Regions from separate parts of the Caballeronia sp. Sq4a genome, predicted to be linked through region 2. Evidence: riboswitches for the same ligand, from Rfam matches in the RefSeq annotation. Region 2 holds a riboswitch; the other holds the start of a gene.
The links. Region 2 has a riboswitch for cobalamin ahead of LDZ24_RS17295 (CbtB-domain containing protein). Riboswitches for the same ligand answer to the same signal wherever they lie in the genome.

Region 1: it holds a riboswitch for cobalamin, as region 2 does, so the genes downstream of both, LDZ24_RS02985 (TonB-dependent receptor domain-containing protein) here and LDZ24_RS17295 (CbtB-domain containing protein) in region 2, are expected to answer to the same signal.

Annotation. Positions count from the first base shown of each region.
Region 1 covers NZ_CP084250.1:637,597-649,484, reverse strand. The annotation lists gene cobT (nicotinate-nucleotide--dimethylbenzimidazole phosphoribosyltransferase) at 1-126, opposite strand, end outside; gene LDZ24_RS02995 (ABC transporter ATP-binding protein) at 139-918, opposite strand; gene LDZ24_RS02990 (FecCD family ABC transporter permease) at 915-1,913, opposite strand; gene LDZ24_RS02985 (TonB-dependent receptor domain-containing protein) at 1,949-3,820, opposite strand; cobalamin riboswitch at 3,905-4,200, opposite strand; gene LDZ24_RS02980 (ATPase) at 4,440-4,829, shown strand; gene LDZ24_RS02975 (cell division protein ZapA) at 4,826-5,140, shown strand; RNA gene ssrS (6S RNA) at 5,245-5,427, shown strand; gene LDZ24_RS02965 (EVE domain-containing protein) at 5,520-5,978, shown strand; gene LDZ24_RS02960 (SIMPL domain-containing protein) at 6,058-6,783, shown strand; gene lgt (prolipoprotein diacylglyceryl transferase) at 6,828-7,724, opposite strand; gene LDZ24_RS02950 (LysR family transcriptional regulator) at 7,761-8,717, opposite strand; gene ilvD (dihydroxy-acid dehydratase) at 8,824-10,497, shown strand; gene LDZ24_RS02940 (DUF2486 family protein) at 10,577-10,927, opposite strand; gene LDZ24_RS02935 (DNA polymerase III subunit chi) at 10,997-11,413, opposite strand; gene LDZ24_RS02930 (leucyl aminopeptidase) at 11,421-11,888, opposite strand, start outside.
Region 2 covers NZ_CP084251.1:722,971-734,858, forward strand. The annotation lists gene LDZ24_RS17280 (cobyrinate a,c-diamide synthase) at 1-836, shown strand, start outside; gene LDZ24_RS17285 (DUF1289 domain-containing protein) at 833-1,063, shown strand; gene LDZ24_RS17290 (CbtA family protein) at 1,060-1,824, opposite strand; gene LDZ24_RS17295 (CbtB-domain containing protein) at 1,834-2,070, opposite strand; cobalamin riboswitch at 2,101-2,224, opposite strand; gene LDZ24_RS17300 (histidine phosphatase family protein) at 2,252-2,827, shown strand; gene LDZ24_RS17305 (DUF1428 domain-containing protein) at 2,900-3,271, shown strand; gene LDZ24_RS17310 (antibiotic biosynthesis monooxygenase) at 3,311-3,625, shown strand; gene LDZ24_RS17315 (hypothetical protein) at 3,699-4,019, opposite strand; gene lhpI (bifunctional Delta(1)-pyrroline-2-carboxylate/Delta(1)-piperideine-2-carboxylate reductase) at 4,102-5,043, opposite strand; gene ppk2 (polyphosphate kinase 2) at 5,276-6,172, shown strand; gene LDZ24_RS17330 (hypothetical protein) at 6,179-6,400, opposite strand; gene LDZ24_RS17335 (efflux transporter outer membrane subunit) at 6,546-8,051, opposite strand; gene LDZ24_RS17340 (efflux RND transporter permease subunit) at 8,060-11,260, opposite strand; gene LDZ24_RS17345 (efflux RND transporter periplasmic adaptor subunit) at 11,292-11,888, opposite strand, start outside.

The sequences.
Region 1 (11,888 bases), on a different replicon from region 2:
CGCGAGCGTTTCGAGCCGGCCGAGGCTGCCGGGCGGCTTCGTCTTCATGTCGATGATGCGGCGCAGCTCCGGTTCGATGCTGCGGTCGAGCGGCCTAGGCTTGGGCAGCGCGTGGGCGGTGGACATCGGCGTTCCTCGTCAGAAAGTGTGAAGCGAAGGCACGAGCGCTTCGTGCTCGCCATCGCGGATCAGGACCAGCGGGTAGCCGAACGCCGCGCTCGCGCGCGCGGGCGTGAGCACGTCGGCGACAGCACCGACATGCGCGCCGCCCTGGCCGTCGAGTAGTAGCGCGTGCGTGGCGAAGCGGCGCGCGAGATTCAGGTCGTGGCACGAAAAGACGACGGCGCGTCCCTCGTCGCGCGCCGCGGCGGCGAGCGCATGCAGGCAGTCGATCTGATGATGCAGGTCCAGATGCGCGAGCGGTTCGTCGAGCAGCACGAGCGGCGCTTGCTGGCATAGCGCGGCGGCGAGCGCCACGCGCTGCCTTTCGCCGCCCGACAACGTGAGCACGTCGCGCGAAGCCAGGTCGGCGAGACCGAGCGCCGCGAGCGCGTCGTGCGCGGCGGCGCGGTCGTCTTCGCTTTCCCAGCCCCAGCCCGTCAGATACGGAAAGCGGTTGAGCAGGACGGTGTCGAGCACGGTCGCGCTGAAGGCGTCGTGCGTGCTTTGCGGCATCAGCGCGCGTTCGCGGGCGAGGTCCGCCGCGCGCCATGACGCGAGCGCGCGGCCGCCGAGCGTGATTGCGCCGGACGCCGGCTTCGCGAGTCCCGCCAGCACGCCGATGAGCGTGGTCTTGCCCGCGCCGTTCGGCCCGGCGATACACCACACTTCGCCCGCCGCGATGGTCGTAGAAAGGCCATCGACGAGCGTTCGGGCGCCCGCGCGCAAGACGAGATTGTCGACAGATAGCGGCTTCATCGCGGCCTTCGCAGCAGCATCCACAGGAACATGGGCACGCCGATCAGCGCCGTGACGACGCCCACCGGCAACTGCGCGGGCGCGATGACCGTGCGCGCGGCGAGGTCCGCGCTCATCACGGCGAGGCCGCCCGCGAGCGCGGCGGCGGGCACGAGCATGCGCTGATCGTTGCCGAACGCGAGCCGCAGCAGATGCGGCACCACGAGCCCGACGAAGCCGATGGTTCCCGCCGTCGTGACGGCCGCCGCAGCCGCGAGCGATGCCACGAGATACACGCGCAGCCGCACGCGTTCCACCGGCACGCCGAGCGAACGCGCCGTGGCTTCGCCGCGCAGCAGCACGTTCAACTGCGGCGCGCACGGCACGATCAACGCGAGCGCCACGCCGAGCGCGAGCATCGCGGGCCACGGCGTCGATGCGCCGTTGAGGTCGCCGGTCAGCCAGAAGATCATGCCGCGCAGCCGGTTCTCCGGCGCGATGCTGAGTATCAGCGTGATGAGCGCGCCCCAGCCCGCCGCGACCACGACGCCCGTGAGCAAGAGCCGTGGCGATGCGTCCTGTTCGCCGTGCCACACGTGCGTGCGAGCAAGGCCAAGCACCAGAACGATGGATGCGAGCGCGCCCGCGCACGCGGCGAGATCGACGCCCCACCACGGCATCGACGCGAGCATCGCGGAAAGCGCGAACGCCGCCGCGCCGCCGGATACACCGAGCACGTACGGTTCGGCGAGCGGATTGCGCAGCAGCACTTGCAGCAGCGCGCCGGCGAGCGCGAGCAGCGCGCCCGACGCGAAGCCCGCGAGCGCGCGCGGCAATCGCAGGTTCAGCACGATCTCATCGGCGATATCGGGCGTGGCCGCATGCGCATGCAGCAGCGCGGCGATGGCGCGCGATGGCGGCAGCGCGACGCTTCCGAGCGCTAGCGACGCCGCCAGCACGCCAAGAGCCGCCGCCGCGAGCGCGAGCCAGATCGCGGTGGCGCGCGTTGCGTGCATCGCCTTCATCGGGCGGCGCGCGTCAGCGGCGTGGCTCACGACGGATGCCAGCCGACCGTGACGTAAGCGCCGCGACGCGGCGTGTTGTACGAGTAAGCCAGTTCATAGTTGCGGTCGAACAGGTTATCGATGCGCGCATTCACGTACCACGACTTCGTGATGTCGTATTGCGCCGAAAGATTGACGACGCCGTAGCCCGCGAGCGTCGAATCGTAGTCGCTGCGCGCGCCGCTCACGATCCATTCGCCGCCCACGCGCCAGCGCCCGATCGAGCGATGCGCCGACAGCGACGCGAAGCGCCGCGCGCGACGCGTCAACTCTTCGTGATTCGTCTCGTCGACCGGATTCTGAAACGTCACACTCGCGCGCACGTCGGTTGCGCCCACGTGCCCCGCCCACGATCCCTCGACGCCCTGCACCTTCGCGCGCCCGACGTTCTGCGCGGTGTAGAAGCCGCTGCTGTCGCCCACGTAGTCGATCAGATTCGAATAGCGCGTCTCGAACGCCGTCACGCGCACCACGCCGATCTTGTCCGATGCGTACTGCAACGCGGCCTCGGCCGAATGGCTGCGCTCAGGCTGTATCGACGGATTGCCGCTGAACGGATAGTAGAGATCGTCGAAGCTCGGCGCGCGAAACGCCGCCGCGTAGCTCGCGCTCGCGCGCCAGTGCGAATCGAAGTTGTACGCGTAGCCCAGATAGTAGCTGTTCGCGCCGCCGAAGTCGGAATACTGGTCGCGGCGCACGTTGGCCTGCACTTCGCTCGGACCGAAGCGGCCGACATAGCCCGCGAAGACGGAGTTCACATGCCGGTCGGGCGCGCTGAACTGATCGGAGTCGAGCGATTGGTCGAGATGCTCGTAGCCGAATACGAGCTTGTGCGCCTCGGTGAGCCGAAAGTCGTTCTGCCACAGATACTGATGGTTCTCCGAGTCGAAGCGGCTCGTGTAGACGCCGTTGTGCTCGATGTTCGCGCGGTCTTGCCCCTGCGCGACGGTGAAGTGCGTCGTCCAGTTGTCGGTCAGCTTGCCGTTCGCGAACACCGACGCCGAGCGCACGCGATCATGCGATTCGTTGAGATCGGTCGGCACGCCGTAGGGATCGTCGAAGCTGTTCACGCCGTTCGATTGCAGAAAGCGCACGCCTGCGTCCCACTTGTCGCTGAACTTGTGGCGCAGCGTCGCGGCGACGCTTTCGTTCAGATAACCGTTCGCGTTCGGATTCGCGGCGGGCGCGCGCGCGGGATCGATCGACGAGAAGCCGTCGGTCTTCTCGCGCGACACGTTCAGGCTGAACGTGGTGCGGCCATCGGCATCGAGCGCGCCGTCGACGCCCGCCGACTGCCGCTGCGTGTGATAGCTGCCGTATTCGGCTTCGAAGTGAAAGCGCGGCGGATGTGCTTCGCCCTCCTTCGTGAAAATCTGCACGACGCCGCCGATTGCATTCGATCCATACAGCGCCGACACGTTGCCGTTGACCACTTCCACGCGGCCGGTCTGATCGAGCATCAGTTGCGACAACTGCGCCGCGCCGAGCGAGACCGATTCGACGCGCACGCCGTCGATCAGCACCAGTGATTGCGTCGACGACGCGCCGCGTATGAAGACGCCCGAGGTCGCGCCCGGCCCGCCGTTGCGCGTGATCTGCACGCCGGGCGCAAGCGCGATGAGCCCGAGCACATCGTTTGCATTGCTGTCGGCGATGTCTTGCGCGTCGAAGAGCGTTGCCTGCGGGATGGAATCGGCGAGCCGTTGCGCGCCGCGCGTCGCCGTGACGACGACGGGCGCGAGTGTCTGCGACGGAGAATCGGAATCGGCGTGCGCGGCCTGGACAAGCGGCGCACTCGCGGCGGCGCACATCACGACGCGCGCCGCGCGACGAATGAGGCCGGACGAAGGCAAAAGCATGTGTGGAGCGTTCCCGTTGGAGACTGGCGCGTGCCCCGCTCCCCGCGAGGTCTGTGCGCGACGCGCGCGCCGTCTTGCAAGGCATCGGCGCGCTGGACGATTGGCCGGTATCCGGGCTGGCGACGCATCGTCCCGCCTTCCCACGCATGAAAGCGCAGTGGCGCCGACACGTTTCTTGCAGTCGCGTCTCTGATGGCGAACGACCACGGAGCAACACGAAGAAACGCGCGAGGGACGACTTGCAACTTGCGTTGCGGTCGCTTACCGTTGCGGGGGCAGCACAGGTTGGCGAGCCGCGCGAGGCGAGACGACGCTTCCTGTTTCCCGTTTGACTGCGCCGCAAGAAAGGCGGCGCGAGCACCAAAAGTGCGGCAAGTGTAGGAGCGCGCATGGGGGCCGTCAAGAAGGCGCGCGCCCCGTCATCGCGAGGCTTGAGCGACGAGCGAGCGACGAGCAAGCGTCGTCAGCCGCGCATCCGAGTGCGTCACGCGCGGCCATTCCGCACATGAATACGCGGCGATGCGCGCAAGATCGCGTGTTGTTACGTCTCGAAACGAGACAATTATCGGAAGCACCGTTGAACCGCGCTAAAATGCCAGGTCTTTAGAGGACGCAGCACATGCTCAACGAACTCGAATCACTGTCAGGGAACATCGGCCGGCTGATCAAGATCAGCGAGCGCCACAATCAGGCGCGTCTCGCGCTCGAAGCACAAATCGAACAGCTGCGCGCCGATTACGCCAGCGTTCAGGCCGAACTCGCGCAGGTTCGCCACGAGCGCGACACGCTGCAAGGCGAACGCGATTCGCTGTCCGCGAAGATCGACGACGCGCAAGTGCGCCTCAACGCGATCCTCGAAAAGCTGCCGCGCGGCAAAGCGCATCATGCCGAAAGCGACAATCAGCTCGATCTTCTGAACGCCGAATCCAGCGCGTCGCGCGAAGCGCAGCACGAACATGCGCACGCGGAAGAAGTGCACGGCGAGCATCATCAAGGAGAGAAGGCATGACGACCACGCAGATCGAAGTATCCATTCTCGGCCAGCAGTATCGCCTCGCGTGCTCGCCGGAAACCGAGGCCGCGCTGCGCGAAGCCGTGGCCCGCGTCGATGCCGAAATGAACAAGGTACGCAACGCAAGCAGCGTGCGCGGCACGGACCGCATCGCGGTAATGGCCGCGCTTTCGCTGGCGTCCGAATTGCTCAAGCTGCAGGAAAGCGTGCGCCACGGCGAAGCGTTCCCCGCCGAGGAAATCCGCCGCACCATGCATTCGATGAACGAGCAGCTCGGCGCTGTCATTGCGCAATATGAAGCGCACTGACGGTCATGCGCTGATCTAATCAGCGTCGCGATATCCATCAAAAAAAGATACCGCGAGAAACGCAGGCAAGGGCTGCAAGGACCAAACGTTTGGTGTACAGTGAGGTCTCCCTGCCTGGTACGCCAAGGTCATATATTCCTTGAACCAATGCTACATTGGCACGGTTGCGGAACGTTGCAGCACGGGCGCGCGCGTCACTCTGTCTGATGTACCCGAAGTGTTGCTTACCGCGACCAATCTTGAACCCAGGTTCAGGATGCCGGCCTAGCGGCTGAGGCGGGGACCTTATTTCTGGAAGCACGAACGGCATCGGTTCTTACCGGTGCCGTTTTTGTTTGCATCGCCCAAAACCGCACGCACACTCCTTCACGCCGAACTCATGCGCTACTGGCTGATGAAGTCCGAACCGGACGAAGCGAGCATCGATCATCTCGCGCACGCGCCCAAGAAGACGCTGCCGTGGACCGGCGTGCGCAACTATCAGGCTCGCAACTTCATGCGCGACCAGATGCAAATCGGCGACGGCGTGCTCTTCTACCATTCGAGTTGCCCCGAGCCCGGTATCGCGGGAATCGCGAAGGTCTGCTCGACGGCGTATCCCGACCCCACGCAGTTCGATCCCAAGAGCGCCTACTACGATCCCAAATCCAAGCAGGACACGCCGCGCTGGATGCTCGTCGATGTGCGCTTCGTGAAGAAGACGCGGCTCATTCCGCTCGCCGAACTTCGCGAGCACGCGGAACTCGCCGGCATGCAAGTGCTCGCGCGCGGCAACCGGCTGTCGATCACGCCGGTCACCGAGGACGAATGGCGCTTTATTACCGAACGCCTCGTCTAGAGCAGGAACTAAGGGCTGGAGGCCGACGCCTAAGTGCGGTCGCGAATCACGCGACGCCTTGCGTTGGAGTCCTTCGATGATGAACAAGAAAACCGCCGCCGCCCTCGCCCTCGCGATGTCGAGCGCCACTCTCGCCTATTCCGCCTCGGCCGCTGCGCAGACGGTCATCGCCAATCCGCAGCCCGCGGGCGTGCTCTCGCTTTCGGCGCAGGCGAGCGCGCAGGTGCCGCAGGATGTGGTCACCATCACGCTCTTTTACGAGCAGGAAGCCGCCGATCCTTCCTCGCTCACCGCGACGCTCAATCAGCGCGCCGAAGCCGCATTGCGCGAAGCGAAGGGTGTCGATGGCGTGACCGCGAAAAGCGGCTCGTTCACGGTGTATCCGTCCACCGACCGCGACGGCAAGATATCCGCATGGCGCGGACGCACGGAGATCGTGCTCGAATCGCACGACTTCGCGGCGGCCTCGAAGCTCGCGGGCAAGATGAGTTCGTCGATGCAAGTTGGCAACGTCACGTTTTCGCTGTCGCCGGAAGCGCAGCGCGCCGCGGAGCAGAAGCTCTCGACGCAGGCCATCGATTCGTTCCGCAAGCAGGCGCAAGCCGCCTCGCAGGCGTTCGGCTACAGCAGCTATTCGATTCGCGAGGTGAACATCGGGCATAGCGGCGTGGCGCCGCGCCCGGTGATGATGATGCAATCGCGCGCCATGGGCGCGGATGCCAAGATGGCCGCGCCGATGGCGCTCGAAGCCGGCACGACGACGGTGACCGTCGATGTATCCGGCTCGGTGCAGATGGGCCGCTGATCGGCCGAGGTCAAGCGGGACCGCAAGCGCGGCCCCGCGCGAGATCACGCCGCGTTCGCCGCCACGCGACGATGCCGCTTGTACGCCCACACCATCATGATGACGCCGGCGACGATCATCGGCAGCGAAAGCCACTGGCCCATCGAAAGGCCGAGCGCGAGCAGGCCGAGATAGTCGTCCGGTTCGCGGGCGAATTCGACCGTGAAGCGCGCGAGCCCATAGCCGATCAGAAAGAGCGCGGAAATGGCGCCGACCGGGCGCGGCTTGCGCGAGAACGTCCAGATCACGATGAACAGCACGATGCCTTCCAGCGCAATCTCATACAACTGCGACGGATGGCGCGGCAGCATGTGATAACGCTGGAAGATCTCCATCAGATGCCACTTGGCGTCGAGTTGCGGGTTCTTCGCGAGCCAGATGGCGTCGTCGTTCGTCGAGTTTTGGAACAGCATCGCCCAGGGCGCGGCAGGATCGGTCACGCGGCCCCACAGTTCGCCGTTGATGAAGTTGCCGAGACGCCCCGCCGCGAGGCCGAGCGGCACCATCGGCGCGACGAAATCGGTCACTTGCAGCCACGTGCGTTTGCGCTGGTACGCGAACAGCACCATCGCGAAGGTCACGCCGAGAAAGCCGCCGTGAAACGACATGCCGCCTTCCCAGACCTTGAAGATATCGAGCGGATGCGCCGCGTAATAGCTCGCCTTGTAAAACAGCACATAGCCGATGCGCCCGCCGAGGATCGTGCCGAGCACGCCGTAGAACAGCATGTCGTCGATGTCCTTCGCGCTCCAGCCTTGAGCGGCCACGAACGGCAGCCGTAGCCGCAGCCGTCCGATGACGATGGCGGAAATGAACGCGACCAGATACATGAGGCCGTACCAGCGCACGGCGAGCGGTCCGAGATGAATCGCGACGGGATCGAAATTGGGGTGAATGAGCATCGTAGAGTTCTAGAGCCAAGCGAAGTCAGGCACGAATCATAAAGCAGAGACGGCGGCGGCCCGCGCGCGCACGATCTCGATGAAGCCGGCGAGCACCGGGCTCACCTCGGCCGCGCGCCACACGAGTCCAGTTTCGACGACGGGCGCATCCGCCACCGGCCGCAGCGGACGATACACCACGCCCGTGCGCCGCAAATGCCGCAGCGACTGCGGCACGAGCGCGACGCCCATGCCGGCGGACACGAGGCTCACGATGGTCTGCATCTGGATCGCCTCCTGCCCGATGCGCGGCGTGAGTCCCGCCGCGCCGTAGCAGCCCATAATGATGTCATACAAACCCGGCGCGAGACGCCTCGGAAACACGACGAGCGGCGCGGCGGCGAGATCGCGCAGATCGACGGGCGTGTCGGCCCATTCGGCCGTGCCCTGCTGCAATTGCTCGGCGGCGTCCGAGGACATGGCGACGACGAGCGGCTCGCGGGCAATCGCGAGATACGACAGCGACATCGCGTGGCGCGGCGGCAGCGGCGGAATGACGAGCCCCGCGTCCACGCGCCCGGCGACGAGTTCTTCGATCTGCACGTCGCTCGTCGCTTCGGTCAGTTGCAACCGCACGCCGGGATAGCGCGCGCCGAAATCGCGCAGCAGCGCGGGCAACAAGCCGTAGTCAGCGGTGGATACGAACGCGAGCGACAGCACGCCCGCCTCGCCGCGCGAAAGCGACTGCGCGAGCGGGCGTAGCGCATCGGCGGCGGCGAGAATGCGCCGCACTTCCGGCAGCAGATCCTTGCCGACCGGCGTCAATTCGACCGTGCGCTTCGTGCGCGCGAACAGCGCGACGCCGAGCGCGTCTTCGAGCGCGCGAATCGCCTGCGAAAGCGGCGGCTGCGTCATCGCGAGACGCGCGGCGGCGCGGCCGAAATGCATCTCTTCGGCCACGGTCACGAAATAGCGCAGCAGACGCAGTTCGATCGGCGCGTTTCGCTCGTCCATCAATATCTTCTCCGACCTAATAGACCTTGAATAATATATTGGACAGATACAAGCCGACGCTGCATTCTTGCGCCACTAGACAAAAGAATCTTCAAGGAGCCCCAACATGGCCTTCAATCGCCGCTCGAAAAACGTGACGCAGGGCGTCGCGCGTTCGCCCAATCGTTCGATGTACTACGCCCTCGGCTACAAGGAAGAGGATTTCGACAATCCGATGATCGGCGTCGCCAACGGCCACTCGACGATCACGCCGTGTAACGCCGGCCTGCAGCGCCTCGCCGATGCCGCCATCGCGGCGATCAAGCAGTCGAACGCTAATCCGCAGGTGTTCGGCACGCCGACGATCTCCGACGGCATGTCGATGGGCACCGAAGGCATGAAGTACTCGCTGGTGTCGCGCGAAGTGATCGCGGACTGTATCGAGACGGCCGTGCAGGGCCAGTGGATGGACGGCGTCGTCGTGATCGGCGGCTGCGACAAGAACATGCCGGGCGGCATGATCGGTCTCGCGCGCATGAACGTGCCGGGCATCTACGTCTACGGCGGCACCATTCGTCCGGGCAACTGGAAGGGCAAGGACCTGACCATCGTGTCGTCGTTCGAGGCGGTCGGCGAGTTCACGGCGGGGCGCATGTCGGAAGAAGACTTCAAGGGCGTCGAGAAGAACGCGTGCCCGTCCACCGGCTCCTGCGGCGGCATGTACACGGCCAACACCATGAGCTCGTCGTTCGAGGCGCTCGGCATGTCGCTCCTGTATTCGTCGACGATGGCGAACCCCGACGACGAGAAAGTGGACTCCGCCGCCGAATCGGCGCGCGTGCTCGTCGAAGCCGTGAAGAAGGACCTGAAGCCGCGCGACATCATCACGAAGAAGTCGATCGAGAACGCGGTCGCGCTCATCATGGCCACGGGCGGCTCGACCAACGCCGTGCTGCACTATCTCGCTATCGCGCACGCGGCGGAAGTGGAATGGAGCATCGACGACTTCGAGCGCATGCGCAAGAAAGTGCCGGTCATCTGCGATCTGAAGCCTTCGGGCCAGTATGTCGCGACGGACCTGCACAAGGCCGGCGGCATTCCGCAAGTGATGAAGATCCTGCTCGACGCGGGCCTGATGCACGGTGACTGCATCACGATCACGGGCCGCACGCTCGCGGAAGAACTCAAGGACGTGCCGAGCAAGCCGCGCGCGGATCAAAAGGTGATTTTCCCGATCGAGCAGGCGCTCTACAAGGAAGGCCACCTCGCCATTCTGCGCGGCAATCTTGCGGAAGACGGCGCGGTCGCGAAGATCACGGGCCTCAAGAACCCGGTGATCACCGGCCCGGCGCGCGTGTTCGACGACGAGCAAACCGCGATGGAAGCGATTCTCGCCGACAAGATCAAGGCCGGCGATGTCGTCGTGCTGCGCTATCTTGGCCCGCAGGGCGGCCCGGGCATGCCCGAGATGCTGGCGCCGACGTCGGCGATCATCGGCAAGGGGCTGGGCGAATCGGTCGGGCTCATCACCGACGGGCGTTTTTCCGGCGGAACGTGGGGCATGGTGGTCGGCCACGTCGCGCCCGAAGCGTACGCGGGAGGCACGATCGGACTGGTGCAGGAAGGCGACTCCATCACCATCGACGCGCACAAGCTGCTGCTTCAACTGAACGTGGACGACGCGGAAATCGCGCGCCGCCGCGCCGCCTGGAAGAAGCCCGCGCCGAAGTACACGCGCGGCGTGCTGGCAAAGTTCGCGGCGCTGGCGCTCCCGGCGAATCGTGGGGCGGTGACGGGCTGAAGCTGATCGACAGTCTTCGCTAATTAAAGCAAAAGGGGCGCTCGATGCGCCCCTTTTGTCGTTCCCGGCAACGCGAGACTCAGCCGCCCCGCTGCCGCTGCAACTCTTCCTCGACCGCAACGGCCACCCACTCGCGCATCTTGCTTTCGAGCGCCAGCGACACTTCGCGCGTGATCTCCTGCACCATCTTCGCCGAATGCTCGCGCAGCACGTCCTGACAACGCGCCTCGATGATCGCGCGGGCATCGCCGGTCAGAAACTGCGTGACACGGCCTTGCAGCCGCTCGCCGACGCGTTGCGCCTCGTAAGCGGCCGCCGCGTCGTTGACGCCCGGGGCGCGCGCGAACTCCGGCTTGCCGGGCACGACGACATCGGTGAGAACGGGAATGGACGAATCGAACGATTCGGGCGTGTGCGTGTTGTCGGTCATGATGTCGGATGGTCTCTCAGTGGTCTCCACCGCCGATGCTAACGCGGCGCGAGGTTACGCACTGTTCGCTCAACCGCCTTGTCTGTGCGTTTCGATGGCGTAGCCGCGATCGCGATAGAAGCGAAAGCGCTCGCGCCCCGCCGCGAGTTCGTCGGCGTCGTCGCCGATGATTTCCACCAGACGCTCGAAGCGCGCGAACTGCGCGGGCACCGGCGCGCCCAGATTCACGAGCACCTGATGATGCGGCACGTCGTCGAGATCGGCGGCGAGGACGACCGGCGTTTCCTGCGCGAGCGCGCTCTTCGCCATGCAATGCGGCACGAACTCGAGCGGCGCGAAGGTCCACAACTGTTCGTCGAACGCGGCGAGGCGCGCCGGGTCCGCGAGCACGACGACCGAGCGCCCGCTCGCATACGCCTTGCGCGCGAGGCGGCAGGCATAGGCGAGCGGATCGCCGACGTTCGTGTGAAAGTCGATGCGCGTCATGGCGCGATCACTGCCCCGCGCGGTCGATCAGGAACTGCGAGAGGAGCGGCACCGGACGGCCCGTCGCGCCCTTCGCCGCCCCGCTCTTCCACGCGGTCCCGGCGATATCCAGATGCGCCCACGGATAGTTCTGCGCGAAGCGCGACAGGAAGCACGCCGCCGTCACGCTGCCCGCCGGACGCCCGCCGATGTTCGCGACATCCGCGAAATTCGACTTCAGCTGATCCTGATATTCCTCGTCGAGCGGCAGACGCCATGCCGGATCGACCGCCTCGCGCGATGCGTCGAGCAGCTCGCCCGCGAGCGCGTCGTCTTTCGAGAAGAGGCCCGTGTTGTGATGGCCGAGCGCGATGATGCACGCGCCCGTCAGCGTGGCGATGTCGATCACCGCAGCCGGCTTGAAGCGCTCCGCGTAGGTGAGCGCGTCGCACAGAATGAGGCGGCCTTCGGCGTCCGTGTTCAGCACTTCGATGGT
Region 2 (11,888 bases):
CGCAGATGTTGGCCGAAGCCATCCCCGATGGACTGCGCTATTGCGGGCATCTTTCGAATGCAGAGGACATCGCGCTGCCCGAGCGTCACCTGGGCTTGACGCAAGCGCAGGAAGTGGCGGGACTGGATGCGCGTCTCGATCGCGCCGCCGATGCCATTGCCGCTACCACGCTTGCCGATCTACCGCCGCCTGTGCGCTTCGAGGACGCGATGCAGGAAGCGCCGCCGCGTTTGCTCGAAGGCTTGCATATCGCCATGGCGCGCGATGCTGCGTTTTCATTCGTCTATCCGGCCAATATCGACTTGCTGCACGCAATGGGCGCGCGCGTCAGCACCTTCTCGCCGCTCGCCGATGAACCCGTGCCCGCCGATGCCGACGCGCTCTATCTTCCCGGCGGCTATCCGGAACTGCAAGCGGCCACGCTCGCCGCGAACCTTCGCACGCGGACAGCGATTCAAGCGCATGTGGCGCGTGAAAGAGCCGTCGTCGCTGAATGCGGCGGCATGCTGTATCTGCTCGACACGCTGACGGACGTGGAAGGCACGAAGCATGCGATGCTCGGTCTTCTGCCCGGCAACGCCTTCATGCAGCGCCGTCTCGCGCGTCTTGCAATGCAAAGGCTCGATACCGCGCATGGCGCGCTCACCGGCCACACGTTCCATTACTCCACGCTCGATACACCCATGCAGCCGCATCTGACCTCGAAGCATGCAACGACAGGCGCCGAAGGCGAAGCCCTCTATCGCCATGGTCCGATCACGGCCACGTATATGCACGCGTATTGGCCATCGAATCCGGCCGCCGCCGCGGCGCTCTTTCGCGGTGAATCGCTATGACGATCATCGACCTCGCCTTCACCATTGCACGCGCGAAGTCGCAAGAGCCGGTCGGTTCGCCGTGCACGGGCGTATGCAAGATCGATCCCGCACACGGTCTGTGCGCGGGATGCTTCAGGAGCCGCGAAGAGATCAAGTCGTTCCGTTCGATGGACGATGCCGCGAAACTCGCGCTATTGGATGAATTGCCCGCAAGGCAAGCGGCATTGTCGCGAGAAAACGCTTAGACGGCCGCCACTTTGCGCAATGCGGGCCGCTCGAGTTCGCGGGCAGCGAGCGCGCCGAACAAGAGCCCGAGCGTCGTCCAGATGATGACCTGAATGCCGATGGCCGCGATGCGAAAGTTCCAGAGCAACGACGCCGAGAAGCCGGCCGGCACTTCTTCGATACGCGGCAGCGCGAACTGCGCAAGCAGCATCGATGCGATATAAAAAGCGCCTGCGATCATCGTCGCGTTCCACTCGCCTCGCCGCACGCGCAGCCGCCTTTGCAGCGCGACGGCGAACACCGCTGCCGCGATGGAGAGGGCCAACATGCCGAAGAACAATGCGGTGCGCGGACCGATCGTCGCCGCGTTGCCGACCGACGGCGGGTTCGGCGGATACTTCAGGAAAGGCACGACCGCCACGCTTAAGAAACCGAATATCGCGAGCAACGCGGATGTGCCGCGCGCATGCAATGCGCCGAGCCGTCCATAAGCGAACGCGAAGACGAGCGAGAAAATGCCGCCGAGCGCAGCGCTGAATACTGCCACGCCGGTAAAGAGACCCAGACCGGCCTGCGTGTCCCGGCTCACCAGTTCTTCATCGCCGTCGTGATCGTGTGAATGAGCCGTGGCTTCCTGAGGGCTATGTCCATGCGCATGTTCTCCTTCGAACGCGATGGCCTGTGCAACGAACGGCTCACCGACGAGCTTCGCAAAGCCGAAGCCGAGCAGGCCCGCGACGAGACCCGCGATCATGCCGCGTATCAACAAGCTGCGAATCATGACGCGCCCTTAGTGGCAGGGAAAGCCGAGCAAGTGCCGGCCGTCATGCACGAATTCGTGAACGTACATGCCGGAGAAGATGGACGTCGCGCCCTGCTCCGCGCCGACGAAATAGATGGCGATCAAAAGGATCAGGCCGATGAACACGGCCCAAGGCAAGACTTCACGTACCGGAATAGGCACCGGCGCATCGACGGCGGGCGAAACGGAAGCGGCGGAATAGACCGGCGCGTGAGCGACATTCATTGAGTTTCTCCGAGGGAAAAGCGCGTCCCAATAGACGAAAGAGCTTGCAGCGGGGTCTGACTCGCGGACTGTCGTTCTCACGAAAGCCGCTTACAGTGGCGCGACCGTGCCGGGCTTGCACCGGCTTCCTCGCACTGCAAGCTTGCCATTCTAGGACGATTGCGGGCAAAGTAAAGCAACGATGCGCCCATTGCCTCCTTCATTGAACCTCACGCTTCTCTGCCACGCCGCCACGCACGCGATGAAAGCCGCCCGCTTTCCGACGGGCGAGGAGCCGCCTGCATGCGATGACCGCGCGGCGCTTGCGCAGCGCTTCGCGCATTTCGACGGCCGCGTGATAGCGAGTCCCGCGGCCGTTGCCCGCGCGACGGCCGAATGGATAGCAAGCAGCGTCGAAACGTGCGACGCCTTCAGCGATATCGACTACGGCCGCTGGCGCGGGCATGCGATACGCGCCATCGCCGACAAGGAGCCTGAAGGCATGAGCGCATGGCTCACGAATGTCGACGCGCGGCCGCACGGCGGCGAGAGTATTGCGATGCTGTCCGAACGCATTGCGAAAGCGCTGGCAACTCTTGTGCACGACAATGCCCGCACCGAACGTTATTTGATCGTCACGCATGCCATCGTCGTCAAAGCCGCATTGGCGCATGTGCGAGGCGACCCGCTCGAATCCATCTTCGCGATGGACTTCGCGCCCCTGTCGTCCATATCGCTCGACTATGACCGGCGGTGCGGCGTCTGGACCGTGGCCTGAACTTCGTCGTGCGGCTCGGGCTCCAATGCAATTGACGGCATGACGCTGTCGATATCGCTCAAGGAGGCTCACATGGCGCACTATGTGGATGGATTCGTCGTACCTGTCCCCATCGGCAAGATCGACGCGTATCGCGTCATGGCCGAAGAGGCGGGCAAGATCTGGCTGGAGCACGGCGCACTGCAATTCGTCGAGAGCATTGCCGACGACGTGAAGCCCGGGGAAGTCACTTCATTTCCGCAGAGCGTGCAGTTGAAGGAAGGTGAAACGATTGCGTTCTCGTGGATACTCTATGAATCGCGCGAGCAGCGCGACGCAGTCAACGCAAAGGTCATGAATGACCCGCGTCTGAAGGCGATGATGGAGCACGGCGAGCCGCCGTTCGATGCGAAGCGCATGTTCTTCGGCGGATTTGCGACGATAGTCGAACTGGCGCGCTCTTAAGCCTTCGTTCGTTCAATCACCACAAAGGGAAACGTCGACATGTATATCGCCATGAATCGCTTCAAGATCGTGCCCGGCGCCGAAGCCGACTTCGAGCGCCTATGGACGAGCCGCGACACGCATCTCAAGGACGTCGCCGGCTTCGTCGAATTTCATTTGCTGAAGGGCCCGGCCAAGGACGATCATGTCCTCTATTCGAGCCACACGATCTGGGCGAATCGGGCGGCGTTCGAAGACTGGACGCGGTCCGACGCCTTTCGCGCCGCGCATCGCAACGCAGGCGGCGAGACGCGCCAGCTCTATCTCGGGCACCCTGAATTCGAAGGCTTCGAAGTCATTCAGACCGTCAAGTAGCACGTTTCTTTTACACGTTGATGAAAGAATGTGCTTAAAGACCGTCTGCCATGACCGCTTTCGGCGCTTCGAATCAGGCCTTTGCTCCGCGCGCCATGCGCTGCAAAGTAGAGGAATCGATGGCGGCGGCGCAAATGCGCACCGCCTCTTTTAGCGTACGTGGCCGTCCCGCGCCGAATTCCGTCTCCAGCATGGCGACGGCGCGCACGCGTTCCTCGTTGCCGAGCTGTTCGCCCGTCGCCATCTCGAGGACGGAGATGAAATAAGCGGCGGGCGGCGCGGCGCGCCCCTGCACAGAAGGCGCCGGCGCCCGCGCAACCGCAAGGTCGTTGCTATGGGCGGTTCGGTATTCTGCCGGCCATGCTGCCCGGTCGGTGTCGATTCGACTGTTCATTGATCTGTTCATTCGCTGGAGTGCTTGAGCGCCGTCGCGCAATCGTCATCGAGCAAACTTACAGCAAAGGTTGTTCCACCTGTCACCCGGCTTGGCTCTGGTCGGACAAAACTGCCCTCGCAACGCGGCAGGCCGCGAGGTCCCAGGCCGCGCATCCGACCGACTTGAAAACCACCGGAACGTCGAGTCTTTCATGCGATGCAAGCGCCGTCGCGAGCGGCCGCACCACGTTCCAGTCGATTCCGGCGAGGATGAAATCGCCCGCTTCGTGGCGCGCGCCTGCGAGATCGTCGACGAACAAGGCGCTGGCTTGAACGGTCGAAGCGGCGATTTCGGCGGCATCGGCGGTGAATGCACCTACGCCTATCACGAGTCGCGCCGCGCTGGCCGCAAGCGTGTACACGGGGGTCTTGCTGGTGGTCGTGGTAATCACCACGTCGATGGAGTCCGGTATCGCCGGACCTTCGAGCGGGATCAGGTTCGGCGAAAGCGCGGCATGGTCCGCGCAGAAAGCACTCGCGCGCCCCGCACGCGAGCCGAGAATGAATAGGCGCGCGTCCGGATACAGGCTTGCGAGCGCTTCCACATGCGACACCGCCTGCTTTCCGGTGCCGATCACAAGCACTTCGCGTGGAATGTCGGCCGCCAGCGCGCGTATCGCCAGCATGGAGACCGCGGCCGTTCTGCGACCCGTGACCGTGGGACCGTCGAGCATGAACTGGGGCACGCCCGTGGTGGCGTCGAAAGCGGTGACCTGACCGTGAATCGTTGCGAGGCCGCGCGCGCCATTGCCCGGGCACACGTTCACTAGCTTGTGCATGGCAATGTCGGCGGCCGTCGCGGGCATCGAGAGCATCACCCCGCCGTGCGCGAGCGGGACGACCATCCGCTCCGGACTCTCGATGCGGCCGGCTGCATAATCGAGCATCGTCGCGGCAAGCGTATCCGCCAAGCGGTCGTAAGGCAGAAGGCGCGCGGTTTGCGCCGCGTCGAAAAAGGGAATTGCGCCAGGTGTGTCGATCATCGTGCGGTTCGCCTCTGGAATGGTTGTGCCATCGTGATGCCATCAAACGCTCGTCCATTCTAAGGGTCGCGCGGCTCGTGTCATAAAGCGCGCGGCTTCATACAATGAATGACGCGAGATGACGCGGAAGGCGGTGTCATACGACTGCCATGCGGGAACGTCACCATCGGGCGTTCTGCGCCGCCCGCACACTGCACCAAGAGCAGGCCATAGCACGCACATGGAGCATTCAATGACGACGACGGACAAGCAGCGCCGCTTTCACGCCGACCTGATCGACAGCTACGACGAAGAGTTCGAGATGGAAATCGACGATCGCTTCCTCGATGGCGAAGCGGCGTTCTCGGACGAAGAGCGGCAGCTTCGCAAGACCTATTTCCGCGAGTTGTTCCGGCTACAGGGCGAGTTGGTGAAGCTACAGGACTGGGTGGTTCATACGGGCCACCGGCTTGTCGTGATCTTCGAGGGGCGCGATGCCGCCGGCAAGGGCGGCGCGATCAAACGCATCACGCAGCGGTTGAATCCGCGTGTCTGCCGCGTCGCCGCCCTCCCCGCGCCGAACAATCGCGAGCGCACGCAATGGTACTTTCAGCGATACGTCTCGCACTTGCCGGCGGGTGGCGAGATCGTGCTGTTCGACCGCAGCTGGTACAACCGCGCGGGCGTCGAGCGCGTGATGCACTTCTGCACCGACGAAGAGTATGAGGAATTCTTTCGCTCGGTACCGGAGTTCGAGAAGATGCTGGTGCGTAGCGGCATCCAGATCATCAAGTACTGGTTCTCGATCACCGACGACGAACAGGAAGTGCGCTTTCAGGCGCGAATCGAAGATCCGCTGAAGCAGTGGAAGTTGAGTCCGATGGATCTGGAGAGCCGCCGTCGCTGGGAAGCGTACACGGCGGCGAAGGAAGTCATGCTGCAACGCTCGCATATTCCCGAAGCGCCGTGGTGGGTCGTTCAGGCTGTCGACAAGAAGCGGGCGCGCCTCAACTGCATCCATCACCTGTTGAGCCAGGTGCCGTATCACGAGATCGAGCACCCGCAGATCACGCTGCCCGAGCGCGTGTTCAATCCCGATTATCTGCGTCAGCCCGTGCCGGAATCGATGTACGTCCCCGAAGTGTATTGAGTAAGTTCAGCAGCAGTGACGGCAGGCGATGCGCTCCACCGCCGTGCCGCCGCGCTGACGCAGCGCCGCCTGATGCACGAAATGATAGACCTGCTGCGAGCCTCTGAGCAGCACCACGAATGCAACTTGCGCGAGATTGAAGTCGAGCGACACCATCAGGCGCGTTAGAAGAAGCAGTGGCAGGACCACTGACGGTTGATATAGCTGTCTTTCGATCAAAGCTCTCATAGCACGCTCCCGTTCCCATGATTGAGATTCTAGGGATCGCGTCGTGCGGGATAAATGGGCGCCAGGTGAAGACATATGTTCCTCGCGACGAACAATCGCCTTCATGACAAAAGCCCCGCTTCGAGCGGGGCTTTGTGCGTTGGCGTTACTTCTGCGCGAGGCTCGGTTCTGGCACGGGCGTGGGCATTGCATCGCCCCAGCCGCCGCCTAGAGCCCGAACGAGGTTGACGGTCGATACCGCCTGCGCGCCCGCGAGCTGAACGGCCGCGCGCTGCGATTGCAGCACCGTGCGGTCCGCGTCGATCACGTCGAGATAGTTCACCGCGCCCTCCGTGTACTGCCTGCGCGACAGTTGCGCGGCGCGTACCGACGCATTCACCGCATCGGCTTGCGTCGCCGTCTGCGTTTCCAGAATGCGCAAGTCCGACAGGTTGTCCTCGACTTCACGAAACGCCACAAGCACTTGCTGGCGATAATTCGCCACGTCCTCTTCGTAGATGGCGCGCGCATTGGCGAGGTTGCCCTTGCGACGCCCGCCGTCGAAGATGGGCAGGTTCAGCATGGTGCCCGCGAACGGTCCGAGCAGGAACGTGCGGCTCGACCAGTTGAAGAGATCGCCGAGCGTGGCGGATTCGAAGCCGCCCGAGCCCGTCAGCGTGAGCGACGGAAAGAACGCCGCTTTCGCCACGCCGATTCGCGCATTCGCCGCCGCCATCGACCGCTCCGCTGCCGCAATGTCCGGGCGACGTTCGAGCAAGGAAGACGGCAAGCCAGGCGGCACGTGCACGGTGACAGGCTTGAGCGGATTAGCGGCCATCGAAAACTCGGCGGGCGTCTTGCCGAGCAACACCGCGAGACTATGCTCGGATGCCGCCCGCAGCCGTTGCACGGTCATCGCATCCGAACGCGCGGTCGCGAGTTCCGACTTGGCGCGTGCGACATCCAACTCGCTGATATCGCCTTCGGCGAACCGTCGCTCCGCGAGCTTCAGCGCTTCTTCACGCAGCGTCACGGTGCGCGTGTACACGTCCAGTTCGGCATCGCGCTCGCGCAGCTCGAAGTAGTTCTGCGCGACATCCGCCTGCAACGCGAGCTGCACGGAACGGAACAACGCTTCGCTTTGCTGCGTGTCGGCGTTGGCGGCCTGCACGGTATTGGACGCGCGCCCGAACAGATCCACCTCGTACGACACGCTCGCCTGCGCGCGCCACAACGTCTGCGCCGGAACGTTAGCGTTCGGAGGCAGGAACTGCGATGCGGGCGAGAGCTTCTCGCGCGTCGGACCGAAGCCTGCGTCGAGTGTCGGAAACAGCCCCGCGCGCGCGGTCTGATTGATCGCCCGCGCTTCCTTCACGCGCGCCGCCGCGGCTTTCAGGTTCTGATTGGCTTCTTGCGCCTGACGTTCCAGATCGTTGAGCGTGGCATCGTCGAAGAGCGTCCACCATTCACCGCGCATCATCTCTTCCGAAGGCTGCGCGGTCTTCCAGGTGCCCGCTTCCGAAGGCGCGAGCGTCGGCGTTTCTTTATAGGCGCTCGGTGCGTTGACGTCCGGCTTTTCATACGTGGGCGCGAGCGAACATCCTGCGACCACCAGCAACGCGCTCATCAACGCGGGCAAACCCAGCCATTTTTGTATAGGCATCTTGTTCATTATCGACCTCATTGCGCCTCGTACGATGCGCCGATACCGCGCATCTGCGGATGCGTGCCATGCTTGTCCGTCACATGTTCGGTGCGGCTCAGCTTGCGCAGGATCACGTAGAACACCGGCGTGAGCATCAGGCCGAAGAGCGTCACGCCCAACATGCCGAAGAACACCGCGACGCCCATTGCGTGGCGCATTTCAGAGCCTGCGCCCGACGACAACACGAGCGGCACCACGCCCATGATGAACGCGATGGACGTCATCAGAATCGGACGCAGACGCAGGCGGCTGGCTTCGATTGCGGCCTGCACGATGGAGCGCCCCTGCATTTCCAGTTCGCGTGCGAATTCGACGATCAGAATCGCGTTCTTCGCAGACAAGCCCACGAGCACCATCAAGCCGATCTGCGTGAAGATGTTGTTGTCGCCGTCGGTGAGCCATACGCCGAGCAGCGCGGACAAGATACTCATCGGCACGATCAGGATGACCGCGAGCGGCAGCGTCAGGCTTTCATACAGCGCGGCCAGCACGAGGAACACGAGCAGCACGCTGATCGGAAACACCCACAGCGCCGCATTGCCCGCGAGGATCTGCTGGTACGTGAGATCGGTCCATTCGAACTTGATCCCGCGCGGCAGCACTTCCGCAGCGATGCGTTCGGCCGCCGCCTGCGCCTGCCCCGACGAATAGCCGGGCGCGGGACCGCCGTTGATGTCCGCTGCCGTATAGCCGTTGTAGCGCACCACCATTTCGGGGCCATACGTCGGCGAGACTTTCACGAGCGACGACAAAGGCACCATGTCGCCATTCGCATTGCGCGTCTTCAGCAGGCCGATGTCCTCCGGATTCGCGCGGAACGGCGCATCCGCTTGCACGCGCACCTGATACACGCGGCCGAAGCGATTGAAGTCGTTCACGTACAGCGAGCCGAGATACACCTGCATCGTGTCGAACACGTCGGTGACGGAGACGCCCAGTTGCTTCGCCTTCACGCGGTCCAGATCGACGTTCAGCTGCGGCACGTTGATTTGATAGCTGGAGAACGTCGGCCCGAGTTCCGGCGTTTGCGATGCACGCTTGATGAATGCCTGCGTGGCATCGGCGAGCGCCGCATAGCCGAGCGCGCCGCGATCTTCGAGCTGCATCTTGAAGCCACCGAGCGTGCCCAGGCCGAGCACCGGCGGCGGCGGGAACACGGCGATGAACGATCCCTTGATGCCCGCATACTTCTGATTCAGCGCGCCTGCGATGGCGTTCGCGGAAAGCGCCTTGTCATGCACGCGGTCCTTGAACGGCTTGAGCGTGACGAACACGATGCCCGCGCTAGACGAATTGGTGAAGCCATTCACCGACAAGCCCGGAAACTCCACCGCGCTTTCGACGCCCGGCTGCTTCAGAGCGATGGCGCTCATTTCGCGGATCACGCCTTCGGTGCGGTCGAGCGATGCGCCGTTCGGCAACTGCGCGAAGCTGATCAGATACTCCTTGTCCTGCGCGGGCACGAATCCGCCCGGCACGATCTTGCCCATCAATACCGCGCCGCCGAGCAGCACCGCATAAAGCACCATCATGATCGCCTTGCGGTTGATGACGCCTTTCACGCCCTTGCTGTACGACTCGGAGCCACGATGAAACACCGCGTTGAAGCGCCGGAAGAAGCCCCCGAACACGCGATCCATGCCGCGCGTGAGCCAGTCCTTCGGCTCGTCGTGACCCTTGAGCAGCAGCGCGGCCAGCGCGGGCGACAGCGTCAGCGAGTTGAACGCGGAGATCACCGTCGAGATGGCGATGGTCATCGCGAACTGCTTGTAGAACTGGCCCGTCAAGCCGGACATGAACGCGAGCGGCACGAACACGGCCACCAGTGTCAGCGCAATCGCGATGATCGGCCCGCTCACTTCTCGCATGGCCTGATACGTCGCCTCTCGCGCGGACAAGCCCGCTTCGATATTGCGCTCGACGTTCTCGACCACCACGATCGCATCGTCCACGACGATACCGATGGCGAGCACCATGCCGAAGAGCGACAGCGCGTTGATCGAGAAACCGAATGCGAGCAGCAGCGAGAACGTACCCACGATCGACACCGGCACGGCGAGCAGCGGAATGATCGACGCGCGCCACGTCTGCAGGAACACGATCACCACGAGCACGACGAGCGCAATGGCTTCCGCGAGCGTATGGATCACGGCTTCGATACTGGAACGCACGAACTGCGTCGGGTCATAGACGATCTGATATTCGAGGCCCGCGGGCATGTCCGCCTGCAGTTCCTTCATCGTCTTGCGCACTTCGTCGGAGATTTGCAGGGAGTTCGCGCCAGGCTGCTGATTGATCGCGATAGCCACGGCCGACTTGTTGTCGAGAAGCGAGCGCAAGCCGTATTCGGATGCCGCGAGTTCGACACGCGCGACATCGCCCAGATGCGTGACCGCGCCGTCCGGTGACGTTTTCAGCACGATATCGCGGAACTCCGACTCGTTCTGCAAGCGGCCGCGCGCATTCACGTTCAGTTGCAGCGGCACGTTAGGCAGCGTGGGCGAACCGCCGATCACGCCGGCCGCGACCTGCACGTTCTGCTCGCGAATGGCGTTGACGACATCGGTCGCCGTCAGGCCGCGCTGCGCGACCTTTTGCGGATCGAGCCATACACGCATCGAGTAATCGCCCGAGCCCCACAGTTGCACTTCGCCGACGCCGGCGATGCGTTCGAGCCGGTCCTTCACGTTGATCAGCGCGTAATTGCGCAGATACGTCATGTCGTAACGGCCGTTGGGCGAGTTCAGGTGGACCACCATCGTGAGCGTGGGCGACGACTTGATCGTCGTCACGCCGAGCCGCTGCACGTCTTGCGGCAGACGCGGCAACGCCTGATTCACGCGGTTCTGCACGAGCTGCGTGTTCTTGTCCGGATCGGTGCCGAGCTTGAAGGTGACCGTGGTCGTCAGGTTGCCGTCGCTGTTGGCCTGCGACTGCATGTAGAGCATGTCCTCTACGCCGTTGATCTGCTCTTCGAGCGGCGAAGCGACGGTCTCTGCGATCACCTTCGGATTCGCGCCCGGATACTGCGCATGCACGACCACCGAAGGCGGCACGACTTCCGGATACTCGGAGATCGGCAGCCTGAACATCGCGATGATCCCGGCCAGCAGCACGACCACCGATAACACGCCCGCAAAAATCGGGCGGTCGATGAAGAATTTGGATATGTTCATGACGGGTTCTGTTCGTTACGAATGACGCGCATCACTGTGCCGATGCGGTCTTCACCGCGGGCGCATCGCCGGTGTTGTTCATGGCGACGGCGTTGACCTTCACGACATCGTTCGGACGCACGCGCTGCAAGCCGTTCACGACGATGCGCTCGCCCGGAGCGAGTCCCTTCGCGATGACGCGCAGGCCGTCATGCGTCTGGCCCAGCGTGACTTCGCGGTATTGCACGCGGTTGTCCTTGTCCACGACCATCACGTACTTCTTGTCCTGATCCGTGCCGATGGCGGCGTCGTCGACGAGCACTGCCGGATGCGGCGTGCCGCCGCCCACCTTGATGCGTGCGTAGAGCCCCGGCACGAGCGATCCATCCGGGTTGTTGAAGCGCGCGCGCACGCGGATGGTGCCGGACGTCGTATCGAGCCGGTTATCGACCGAATCGACGACGCCTTCGCGCGAATAGCCGTCCTCGTTCGCCAGGCCCAGCGAGACCGGCACGGTGCTGCTCGCATCGCGGCCGAGATAGCGCAGGTACGTCTGCTCGTCCACATCGAACGAGGCGTAGATCGGCGAAACCGAGACGAGCGTCGTCAGAAGCGGCGCATTCGCGCCCGTCGACACGATGTTCCCGAC